Regions from separate parts of the Streptococcus pneumoniae genome, predicted to be linked through region 1. Evidence: predicted binding sites of a transcription regulator. Region 1 holds the regulator's gene; the other holds the start of a gene.
The links. Region 1 encodes NrdR, which represses ribonucleotide reductase genes. Its sites were predicted from a motif close to ACACNATATATNGTGT; they were not measured.
Positions count from the first base shown of each region.

Region 2: the regulator NrdR is predicted to act here: its motif matches at 4,106-4,121, upstream of nrdH (glutaredoxin-like protein NrdH).

Region 1 is NZ_LN831051.1:1,037,678-1,043,889, forward strand. Features, by position in the region: gene AT689_RS05580 (ABC transporter permease) at 1-606, shown strand, start outside; gene AT689_RS05585 (membrane protein) at 959-1,726, opposite strand; gene AT689_RS05590 (ABC transporter ATP-binding protein) at 1,743-2,438, opposite strand; gene AT689_RS05595 (GntR family transcriptional regulator) at 2,443-2,808, opposite strand; gene nrdR (transcriptional regulator NrdR) at 2,948-3,421, shown strand; gene AT689_RS05605 (DnaD domain protein) at 3,422-4,591, shown strand; gene dnaI (primosomal protein DnaI) at 4,592-5,488, shown strand; gene AT689_RS05615 (NADPH-dependent oxidoreductase) at 5,485-6,198, shown strand; gene der (ribosome biogenesis GTPase Der) at 6,212-6,212, shown strand, end outside.
Region 2 is NZ_LN831051.1:1,568,473-1,574,684, forward strand. Features, by position in the region: gene phtA (pneumococcal histidine triad protein PhtA) at 1-1,624, opposite strand, end outside; gene ptsP (phosphoenolpyruvate--protein phosphotransferase) at 1,879-3,612, opposite strand; gene AT689_RS08315 (phosphocarrier protein HPr) at 3,618-3,881, opposite strand; gene nrdH (glutaredoxin-like protein NrdH) at 4,232-4,450, shown strand; gene nrdE (class 1b ribonucleoside-diphosphate reductase subunit alpha) at 4,531-6,212, shown strand, end outside.

The DNA of each region.
Region 1 (6,212 bases):
GGCACCAAAATTATGGAAGTCGTTTTTTCTAGCATAAGGGCAAGTCACTATTTCTATGCGCGGATGATGGCTCTGTTTCTAGTGATTTTAACGCATATTGGGATCTATGTTGTAGGTGGTCTGGCTGCCGTTTTGCTCTTTAAAGATTTGCCATTCTTGGCTCAGTCTGGTATTTTGGTTCACTTGGGAGATGCTATCTCACTGAATACCCTGCTCTTTATTTTGATCAGTCTTTTCATGTACGTAGTCTTGGCAGCCTTCCTAGGATCTATGGTTTCTCGTCCTGAGGACTCAGGGAAAGCCTTGTCGCCTTTGATGATTTTGATTATGGGTGGTTTTTTTGGAGTGACAGCTCTAGGTGCAGCTGGTGACAATCTCCTCTTGAAGATTGGTTCTTATATTCCCTTTATTTCGACCTTCTTTATGCCGTTTCGAACGATTAATGGCTATGCGGAGGGAGCGGAAGCATGGATTTCACTTGCTATTACAGTGATTTTTGCGGTGGTAGCAACAGGATTTATCGGACGCATGTATGCTAGTCTCGTTCTTCAAACGGATGATTTAGGGATTTGGAAAACCTTTAAACGTGCCTTATCTTATAAATAGAAGAGCCTTGCGAAAGCGAGGTTTTTAAAGGTGAAAAGGGTGGAATCACGAACCTAATTATGTACACATTATGTAAACAGGTTGCTTGAAAACTCAATTGTATAGTGAACTGAATCTGGAATAGGATAATATTACTTCTAAAACATTCTTATAAATTGATTTGAATTCCAAAATCCCATCGTTCCGTTCTTATTTCATTTTGCGATATAGCGAAAGGAAATAAGTCAGCTCACAAAAAACGCATAATATCAAGGATTTTTAACACTTGATACTATGCGTTTTCTAATTTTAAAGACTTTTTGCCTGGTCTCTTTTGTTCTATGAGTATGTTACATATCTAGGTAAAAATTATTTAAAGCAAATTAACCTTATTTCTCAAGATGTAGTAGGTTCCGAGATAAAAGATAGCTATGAATATGAGTTCTTTAACAATGGCTATACCTGCTCCCATATAGAAATGGTCATTGAGTCCTACCAGTGAATTGACATAGAAATTGGAACTAAGATTGAAGAAAAGTTCAATAAATCCAATGACGATTTGGATACCAATGTAGGCTGCAACAGCGAGTGCTGTACGGTATTCATTGAAAAGCTGTCCAATGGAAATAGCCAGGTAGATGCAGAGGATTCCTGAAATGGTATTTAGTAGGAAGGATATACCTGTAAGAAAGATCTGAGGGAGATGTGTTTCTACAAATGTAATCACATAAGAAAGAGGAATCCATTCTGGAGCTGTTAAAGCCAGAATAATAACAGCACTTAGAGCCAATACAGCGGTGCTAATCAATGACCAGATAAAGGCACCGATTAGTTTGGCTGTGATGATATGGTGTTCAGAAACTGGCAAGGTCAAAGTCAGATAGCCTTGTCGGTCGTAGACACTACCTTTGAAGCGTTTAATAATCAAGAAAATGGTTGAAATCGCAAGTGTAAGCATCAAGCCACCAAAGACTGTAGCTAGAAAAAGTAGCATAGTAGCCTGACTTTCTTGGTAAGGTAGATTTTTAAAGCCTTGTGTCTGTATTCCGATGAGGGCAGAAAGGACTAGCACGGCTGCGTAGAGGGCTAAATACCACTTGTTAACATTTTTAAATTCGTAGTGAACTAAATTCCAAAACATAAATAATCTCCTTTGCTTAGGCCTTAAATTCCTGACGGAAGAGTTGGTCAATGGATTCACCTGACTCGTAGCGAATATCATCTACATTTCCTTGACGGACGACTTTTCCGTCTTTTAGGAAGACAATTTCATCCAAGATTGGCTCGATATCAGAAATCAAGTGGGTAGAAATCAAAACGGTAGAAGTTGGTGAGTAGTTGTTGATAATGGTATTGAGGATATAAGCACGGGCTGCTGGATCCACCCCACCAATGGGTTCATCCAAAACATAGAGACGAGCATCACGGCTCATAACCAAAATCAGTTGAACCTTTTCTTTGTTTCCTTTTGATAGTTTCTTGAGACGACTATTTTCATCAATGCCCAGGTCTGCAAGTAGATGATGAGCGCGTTCAAGATTGAAATCTTTATAGAAGGTCTTGAAGTAGGTTAGGGCTTCTTTGACCTTCATTTGCTCATTGAGATAGGTCGTATCAGGCAAATAAGCTACAACGGCCTTGGTTGCTGGGCTTGGGTCCATGTCGTTGATGAGGACACGTCCTTGATCTGGTTGTAAGAGGCCATTAATTAGTTTAATCAGGGTTGTTTTTCCTGAGCCGTTTGGCCCAAGAAGGCCGACAATTTTTCCAGCTGGAATGTCAAGAGAAACATTTTCAAGGGCTGGTGTTGCTCCATATGATTTGGATACATTTTCAAATGCTAGTAATGACATAGGCTTAAACTCCTTTAATATAATCACTGACTACGCCTGGTAGTTCTTCTTTTTCATAGCCAAAATGGGTCATGGAGGAAACGAAGTGTTCCAATTCTTCTTCTGATAATTGTTTGCGTGACTGAGCGATTAGCTCCTTATCCTTAGTCACAAATCGTCCAGTTGTTCGCTTGCTGTAGACAAATCCTTCTCGTTCAAGGTCTGATAAGGCTCTTTGGATGGTATTGGGATTGACACCAGCCTCGCTAGCTAGCTCCCTCACGGTTGGAAGTTGTTGATTGGGTTCCAGTGTATGGGAAACAATCTGAAGCTTGATTTTCTCCATAATCTGTAAATAGATGGGTTTTTTGTTGTCAAATGTCCAGGACATCTTAGTCTCCTTTCTCTTATCCTTTTGTCTTAATTAAATAATACAACAAAACAAAAAACTTGTCAAGCAAAAAGAAGAATTGTTTTGGGAATCGCTTAAAAAATGGTATAATGAAAAGAAAACGATAAGGAGGGAAAGGATGCGTTGTCCAAAATGTGGGGCTACCAAGTCAAGTGTTATCGATAGTCGCCAAGCAGAAGAAGGGAACACCATTCGTAGAAGACGAGAGTGCGACGAGTGCCAACACCGTTTTACAACCTACGAACGAGTAGAAGAAAGAACCTTAGTGGTTGTTAAAAAAGATGGCACACGGGAACAATTCTCCAGAGATAAAATCTTTAATGGGATTATCCGCTCAGCCCAGAAACGTCCTGTGTCAAGTGATGAAATCAACATGGTAGTCAATCGTATCGAACAGAAACTCCGTGGTCGAAATGAAAATGAAATTCAAAGTGAGGACATTGGTTCACTCGTCATGGAGGAGTTGGCTGAATTGGACGAGATTACCTATGTACGTTTTGCTAGTGTCTATCGTAGTTTTAAGGATGTCAGTGAGTTAGAGAGCTTGCTCCAACAAATCACCCAGTCCTCTAAAAAGAAAAAGGAAAGATAAATGAAGCCAATTGACCGTTTTTCTTATCTAAAGAATAATCGGGTGTCGCAAGATACCTCATCTCTGGTACAGTGCTACCTCCCGATTATCGGTCAGGAGGCACTGAGCCTTTATCTTTATACAATCAGTTTTTGGGATAATGGTAGAAAGGAATATCTTTTTTCAAGCATTCTCAACCATCTTAACTTTGGGATGGATAGACTGATAAAATCATTGAAAATCTTATCTGCTTTTAATCTCTTGACCCTCTATCAAAAGGGGGATGTTTATCAGCTAGCCCTCCATGCTCCTCTATCTAGTCAAGACTTCTTGGAGCATCCTGTTTATCGCAGACTCTTAGAGAAAAAGATTGGCGATGTAGCTGTGGAGGATTTGAAAGTTGAAAGTGCTGATGGTGAAGAAATACCTGTCTCACTCAATCAAGTCTTTCCAGAATTGGCAGAACTAGGCAGTCAAGAAGACCTTGGTCTCAAGAAGAAAGTGGCCAATGATTTTGACTTGGAACATTTTCGCCAGCTGATGGTTCGAGATGGACTTCGTTTTGCGGATGAGCAGTCCGATGTCTTAAACCTCTTTGCTATTGCCGAGGAGAAGAAATGGACTTGGTTTGAAACCTATCAATTGGCCAAGTCAACAGCTGTTTCTCAGGTTATTTCAACCAAACGCATGCGTGAAAAAATTGCTCAAAAACCAGTTTCCTCTGACTTTAGTCTTAAGGAAACAACCATTATCAAAGAAGCCAAAAGTAAAACTGCCCTGCAGTTCTTGGCAGAAATCAAGCAAACACGCAAGGGAACCATTACCCAAACAGAAAGAGAACTCTTGCAACAGATGGCTGGCTTGGGCTTGCTGGACGAAGTCATCAATATCATTCTTTTATTGACCTTTAATAAGGTCGATTCGGCAAATATCAATGAGAAATATGCCATGAAGGTAGCCAATGACTATGCCTATCAAAAGATTCATTCGGCAGAAAAGGCAGTCTTGCGCATCCGTGAGCGAGGACAGAAAGCAAAAACACAAAAACAGAATCAGACTGCCCCAGTAAAAACCAATGTTCCTAAATGGAGTAATCCTGAATATAAGAATGAAACCAGCGAGGAAACTCGTCTGGAACTAGAACGTAAGAAGCAAGAACTATTAGCTCGATTAGAAAAAGGAGGAGATTAGATGGAAAGTGTCGGAGACGTACTCAAACGTCAACCCAGCCGTTTTTATTATCAAGATTTGGTCCAGAAAATCATGAAGGACCCTGATGTTGCGGCTTTTATCCAGCAAGAATCCTTGACTCCAGAGGAATTAAATCGCAGTATCTCCAAGTTTAATCAGTACATCACCGAGCGTGACAAGTTTCTCCGTGGGGATACGGATTATATTGCCAAAGGCTACAAGCCGATTTTGGTTAAGAATCATGGCTATGCAGATGTTTCATATGAAGAAACTCCTGAGCTAATCGCGGCTGAAAAAGAAGCGGCTATTAAGAACCGTCTCAAGTTAATCAATCTACCAGCCAGTCTCAAGAAAGCTAGTTTGGCTCAAGTTGACTTGGATGATTTGGGGCGCTTACCAGTTTTTGAAAAGCTACTAGCCTTCGTGGAGCAATATCCAGCTATTCGAAAAGGTCTTTACTTATATGGAGACTTTGGTGTGGGTAAAAGTTTCATGGTGGCGGCCTTAGCTCATGATTTATCAGAAAAACGTGGTGTTTCATCAACTCTCCTCCACTATCCTAGCTTTGTCATTGATGTCAAAAATGCTATCAGTGATGGCAATGTTAAGACCTTGGTGGATGAGATTAAGCTGTCTGAGGTCCTGATTTTAGATGATATTGGCGCCGAGCAATCAACCGTTTGGGTGCGTGACGAAATCCTGCAGGTCATTCTCCAATATCGGATGCAGGAAAATTTACCGACCTTTTTCACATCCAACTTCAACTTTGAAGATTTGGAGAAGCATTTTGCGAAAGTGAAACATGGAAATGACGAAACCTGGGAAGCCAGACGGGTCATGGAACGCATCCGTTATTTGGCTGAGGAGACTCGTTTAGAAGGAGTAAACCGTCGATGACAGAAACCATTAAATTGATGAAGGCTCATACTTCAGTGCGCAGGTTTAAAGAGCAAGAAATTCCCCAAGTAGACTTAAATGAGATTTTGACAGCAGCCCAGATGGCATCATCTTGGAAGAATTTCCAATCCTACTCTGTGATTGTGGTACGAAGTCAAGAGAAGAAAGATGCCTTGTATGAATTGGTACCTCAAGAAGCCATTCGCCAGTCTGCTGTTTTCCTTCTCTTTGTCGGAGATTTGAACCGAGCAGAAAAGGGAGCCCGACTTCATACCGACACCTTCCAACCCCAAGGTGTGGAAGGTCTCTTGATTAGTTCGGTCGATGCAGCTCTTGCTGGACAAAACGCCTTGTTGGCAGCTGAAAGCTTGGGCTATGGTGGTGTGATTATCGGTTTGGTTCGATACAAGTCTGAAGAAGTGGCAGAGCTCTTTAACCTACCTGACTACACCTATTCTGTCTTTGGGATGGCACTGGGTGTGCCAAATCAACATCATGATATGAAACCGAGACTGCCACTAGAGAATGTTGTCTTTGAGGAAGAATACCAAGAACAGTCAACTGAGGCAATCCAAGCTTATGACCGTGTTCAGGCTGACTATGCTGGGGCGCGTGCGACCACAAGCTGGAGTCAGCGCCTAGCAGAACAGTTTGGTCAAGCTGAACCAAGCTCAACTAGAAAAAATCTTGAACAGAAGAAATTATTGTAGAAAGTGAGAAATTA
Region 2 (6,212 bases), 530 kb from region 1:
CAGCTAATTGAGCAATACGAACTTCGTCTTCAGTATACTCAATTTGAGAATTTGGCTTGCCAAGTCGCTCTGGATGGGTAATTGGTGCTAGGAATGCCAATAAATCATCTACCAATTTTTCTTTATTAGTCGATTCATCATTCAAGCGTTCTAATAATTTGTCTAAGGCTTGGAAATCAGAATTACGACCCTTATTTTCAAACAAGGCTTTATGAGCCTCAGTTAACAGATTATATGCTTTATCATAAAATTCTTGGTCACGAGGAGCAACATTTTCTTTTTTAGCAGTTAAAGTGTGTGAAACACTCTCTTGTTTTGATAACTTACTTTCAAGATTTTTAACAGTTTCAGATGGTAAATCTTTCGCAAAGACATAACGAGAGATGCCCTTTTCTTCGAATACATATCCTTCCCCAACTTTTCGTACCAGCTGACTAACCAAAGAAGAATTTGAGTCTATTTTAAGATTTGGTGCAGGTTGCGGGCCTGGACTAGGTTCCGGAGTCGGTTGTGGACTTGGTTGTTCTGGCCTTGAATCTGGTACCCAATGGTTTGAACGATAACGAAGGGGAATAATACGAGCGATTCGTTCTTCCAATTCAGACATGTGAGAGTAAGGGATGAAGTGGTAATGATCTCCGTGTGGCACTGCAACACCTCTAGCTGTTCGACTTGTGATTTGCGCTGGGTCGAAAACAAGGCCATCAGATTCTACATGGCGTTGACTCAAAGGCAGTTTGTAGAGCTGTTTCAAGAGACTATCAATGTCATTACTTTGACTTGCTTGACTGTTAGTGTTGCTGTTGTTGCTTGTGTTAGTATTTGTAGTTCCTGGATTGCTTACAGAAGGTACCCAGTTTGTTCTTGAAGTGTTATCGCTATTTTGTCGGCGATAGGTTCTTGAATTTGACAGATTTCCCCGACCAGATAGGAAGGCTTCTGCAGCAGCCAACTCGCTAGCTGATAACTCATTCTTAGGAATGTAATGGTAATGATCTCCATGAGGAACGATATAAGCATCACCAGTATCCTCTATGATATCAGAAGCATTAAAGATATAACCATCATCTGTAGTATAGCGTCCTTGCGAACGTGCCAAGGCAACAGCACCATCGTTTCTTGGAGTCCCACCTTCACGATGTTGACTATGTTCTTGTTTTTGTCGATTGATTTCCTCTTTTGTACGGACGTTATCCGCGTGGGCAGCATCCTTAAGGTAAACATAGTATTTTCCATCTACCTTGATAACATATCCACCCTTGACCTCATTAACAATATCCTCATCTTTTAGCTTATAGTTTGGATCTTTCATGAGTAATTCTTCACTGAAAATCGCATCATAAGGAACCTTACCATTGTAATAATGATAGTGGTCGCCATGTGAAGTGACATAGCCTTGGTCTGTTATCTTGATGACGATTTGCTCAGCATTGATTCCTTCACGCTTGCTAACCTCATCAGGAGTCAAATTCTCCGTTTTTTGCGTCGCTTGTTTTCCATCTATATAGGAAACACGATTATTTTCCTTAACCGTTCTAGCTTGATACAGTCCCAACTCGTAAGAACAAACACTTAAAATCAAAGCTGCCGCAGAACCAACAAGGTATTTCTTATTAATTTTCATCGAAACTCTCTTTCTATTTGATATTTCTAGTTGCAATTCATTTCTAAATTGCAGAAACTCCTCTCTATTACTTAACTGGTTAATAGTTTACTCCTAAATCTCCAACTTGTCAAGAATTTTATGAACCATTTAAGTATTTTTTGTTCTGACCACTACTTTTTCAAGGTTGGACTTTTTATAAGAAAGATTTTCTTGAAAATTCTTTTTAAAATATCAAAAAAAGTCCCTGTAACTGAGTTGCAGGGACTTTTCGATTAATCAAAATTAACGTATTCTTTTTGAAGTTCAAGAACTTCTTCCATTGTTGAGCATTCTGTAAGGGCACGGTTTGCGTACTCTTCCATCTTAGCTGTGTCGAGTTTCTTCATCAAGCTGCGTGTACGAAGTACAGATGTTGCTGACATAGAGAACTCATCCAAGCCCATTCCGACAAGAAGTGGAACAGCTTGTTGGTCACCAGCCATCTCACCACACATACCAGCCCATTTACCTTCAGCGTGAGCTGCTTTGATCACATTGTTAATCAAGCGTAGGATTGATGGGTTGTATGGTTGGTAAAGGTATGAAACTTGTTCGTTCATACGGTCTGCTGCCATTGTATATTGGATCAAGTCATTTGTACCAATTGAGAAGAAGTCAACTTCTTTAGCAAATTGGTCTGCAAGCATAGCCGCTGCAGGAATCTCGATCATGATACCAACTTGAATGTTATCCGCAACTGCAACACCTTCAGCAAGAAGGTTTGCTTTTTCTTCATCAAAGACTGCTTTCGCTGCACGGAATTCTTTCAAGAGCGCAACCATTGGGAACATGATACGCAATTGACCGTGAACAGACGCACGAAGAAGAGCACGGATTTGTGTGCGGAACATAGCATCTCCAGTCTCAGAGATAGAGATACGAAGAGCACGGAATCCAAGGAATGGGTTCATTTCGTGAGGCATATCGAAGTAAGGAAGTTCCTTATCTCCACCGATATCCATTGTACGAACGACAACAGGTTTACCGTTCATTCCTTCAAGAACAGCCTTGTATGCTTCATACTGCTCATCTTCAGTTGGGAAGTCTTGAGAATCCATGTACAAGAACTCTGTACGGTAAAGTCCAACAGCTTCTGCACCGTTGTTGTTAACACCTTCAACGTCTTTTGGAGTACCAATATTGGCAGCCAACTCGAAGTGTTTACCGTCAGCAGTCACTGTTTGAGCATCTTTCAAAAGTGCCCATTCAGCTTTTTGTTTCGCATAGGCTTCACCAGCTGCTTTAAATTCTGCCGCTTGTTCATCTGTTGGGTTGATAATCACTTCTCCAGTGATCCCGTTAACAGCAAGGATGTCACCGTCTTTAACGATTTCAGTGATGTTGTTTGTACCTAATACAGCAGCAATTTCAAGTGTACGTGCCATGATAGCTGAGTGGCTTGTACGTCCACCAATGTTGGTTACAAAAGCTTTTACAAAGTTTTTGTCCAATTGAGCTGTATCTGAAGGAGTCAAGTCATGCGCAATCACAATCACTTCTTCATTGATAGAAGCTGGGTTTGGCAATTTTTTACCAAGAAGGTTTGCCAATACACGTTTTGTCACGTCGCGGATATCCGCTGCGCGTTCTTGCATGTATGGGTTGTCTTCCATGCCTTCAAAGATAGTGATAAACATATCTGTAACTTCTTTCAGACCTGCTTCTGCATTCACTTTCTTCGCACGGATAGTTTCCTTGATTTGGCTGATCATTTCTGGGTCAGCAAGAACCATTAAGTGAGCATCAAAAACTTGAGCTGCTTCTTCACCGAGCGTACCTACTGCTTTCTCGCGAATAACAGAAAGCTCGTCTTGTGATGCCTGTAGAGCGGCATCAAGGCGAGCTTCTTCTGCGTTTGTATCTTCGACTGTAATAGTCTCAAATGACAAATCCGGCTGAACGAGTAGATATGCTTTTGCAACTGCAACACCGTCAGATGCTGCGATTCCTTTAAGCATTTCTGTCATTTCCCTTATGCCAATCCTTCTTTTTCCATTGTTTCTGAGATTGCAGCGATAGCGTCATCTGCATCTGCACCTTCAGCTGAGATAGTTACGTCAGCACCTTGACCAACACCAAGACTCATAACACCCATAATTGATTTAAGGTTAACTGATTTACCTTTGTACTCAAGAGTGATATCTGAAGCAAATTTGCTAGCAGTTTGTACCAACAATGTTGCTGGACGTGCGTGAATACCTGTTTCTGCCACTACGTGGAAATCTTTAGAAGCCATAGTTTGACTCTCCTTTTGTTCTTTCTTTTTTTGAGTTATATGTGATAACCCTTACAATTTAGTATTATACCATCTTCTAGGATTTTTTTCAAGCATTTTCTGGATTTTCCTTCAATTTCCTTTCAGATAACTTGCTGAAAATCTTCTATCCTAGATAACAAAACACAGGATATAGTTTCTTTAAAAACAATTTATAGGATAATCATTGCTATTTCACAATACAAACACTATATATTGTGTTTATATATAAAAACAACAAAAGAACACCACTATATTTAGTTCAAATCATTGACAAAATTTTATTTTCTGATATACTAAGATAGTATTAAATTTTGAAGAGGAGTTACACAATGGTAACCGTTTATTCTAAAAACAATTGTGTCCAATGTAAAATGACCAAGCGTTTCTTGGACAGTAATAATGTCTCTTATCGTGAAATCAATCTTGATGAGCAACCTGAGTACGTCGATCAAGTTAAAGAGCTCGGTTTTAGCGCAGCTCCTGTTATCCAAACACCAACTGAAGTCTTTTCAGGTTTCCAACCAGGAAAACTGAAACAATTAGCATAATCTTAGTACATCATCCAGAAGAAACTGCTTTTAGGGCTAACTTAGAAGCCTTTCTTTTGTAATTAGATAAGGGAAATTTTATGGGATTAAAACATCTTGAAGACGTGACTTACTTCCGTCTTAATAACGAAATTAACCGTCCTGTTAATGGACAAATCATGCTTCATAAAGATAAGGAAGCCTTGGATGCTTTCTTTAAAGAAAATGTAGTTCCAAACACTATGGTTTTTGATTCAATCAAAGACAAAATCAATTACCTCATTGAACACAACTACATCGAAACAGCCTTTATCAAGAAATACCGTCCAGAGTTCTTGGAAGAATTGGCTCAATTTATCAAAGACCAAAACTTCCAATTCAAGTCATTCATGGCAGCTTATAAATTTTACAATCAATATGCCTTAAAGACTAATGACGGTGAATACTATCTTGAAAATATGGAAGACCGTGTCTTCTTCAACGCCCTTTATTTCGCTGATGGGAATGAAGCTGTTGCAATCGATATTGCCAATGAAATCATCCACCAACGCTACCAACCTGCTACTCCTTCCTTCTTGAATGCTGGACGTGCTCGTCGTGGGGAGTTGGTATCTTGTTTCCTAATCCAAGTGACGGATGATATGAACTCTATCGGACGTTCTATCAACTCAGCTCTTCAACTTTCACGTATTGGTGGTGGTGTGGGAATTACCCTCAGCAACCTTCGTGAAGCTGGTGCACCTATCAAAGGCTATGAAGGAGCTGCTTCAGGTGTCGTTCCTGTTATGAAGCTTTTTGAAGACAGCTTCTCTTACTCCAACCAATTGGGGCAACGTCAAGGTGCTGGTGTTGTCTACCTCAACGTCTTTCACCCAGATATCATCGCTTTCCTTTCAACTAAGAAAGAAAACGCTGATGAAAAAGTACGTGTCAAGACTCTATCACTTGGTGTTGTAGTACCTGATAAATTCTACGAATTGGCTCGTAAAAATGAAGAAATGTACCTCTTCAGCCCTTACTCTGTAGAAAAAGAATACGGTGTGCCATTCAATTACATCGACATTACTGAAAAATACGATGAATTGGTCGCAAATCCAAATATTCGCAAGACAAAAATCAAGGCGCGGGATTTGGAAACTGAAATCTCTAAATTGCAACAAGAGTCTGGCTATCCTTATGTAGTCAACATCGATACGGCTAACCGTGCAAATCCTGTTGATGGAAAGATTATCATGAGTAACTTGTGTTCTGAGATTCTTCAAGTTCAAGAACCAAGCTTGATCAACGATGCTCAAGAATTCCTTCAAATGGGAACAGATGTTTCATGTAATCTGGGTTCAACCAACGTGGTTAACATGATGACTTCACCTGATTTTGGTCGTTCTATCCGTGCTATGGTTCGTGCCCTTACTTTCGTTACAGATAGTTCACATATCGTAGCTGTACCAACGATTGACCATGGAAATAGCCAAGCCCACACCTTTGGTCTCGGTGCCATGGGACTGCACAGCTACCTTGCCCAACAACTCATTGAATATGGTTCACCTGAGTCTGTTGAATTTACAAGCATCTACTTTATGCTTATGAACTACTGGACCTTGGTAGAGTCAAACAATATTGCGCGTGAACGTGGTATTACCTTCCACAACTTTGAAAAATCAGACTATGCTAACGGAAGTTACTTTGACAAGTATGTAACTGGTGAATTTGTTCCAACATCAGACCGTGTTAAAGAACTCTTCAAAAATGTTTTTATCCCTGGTGTTGCTGATTGGGCTGAACT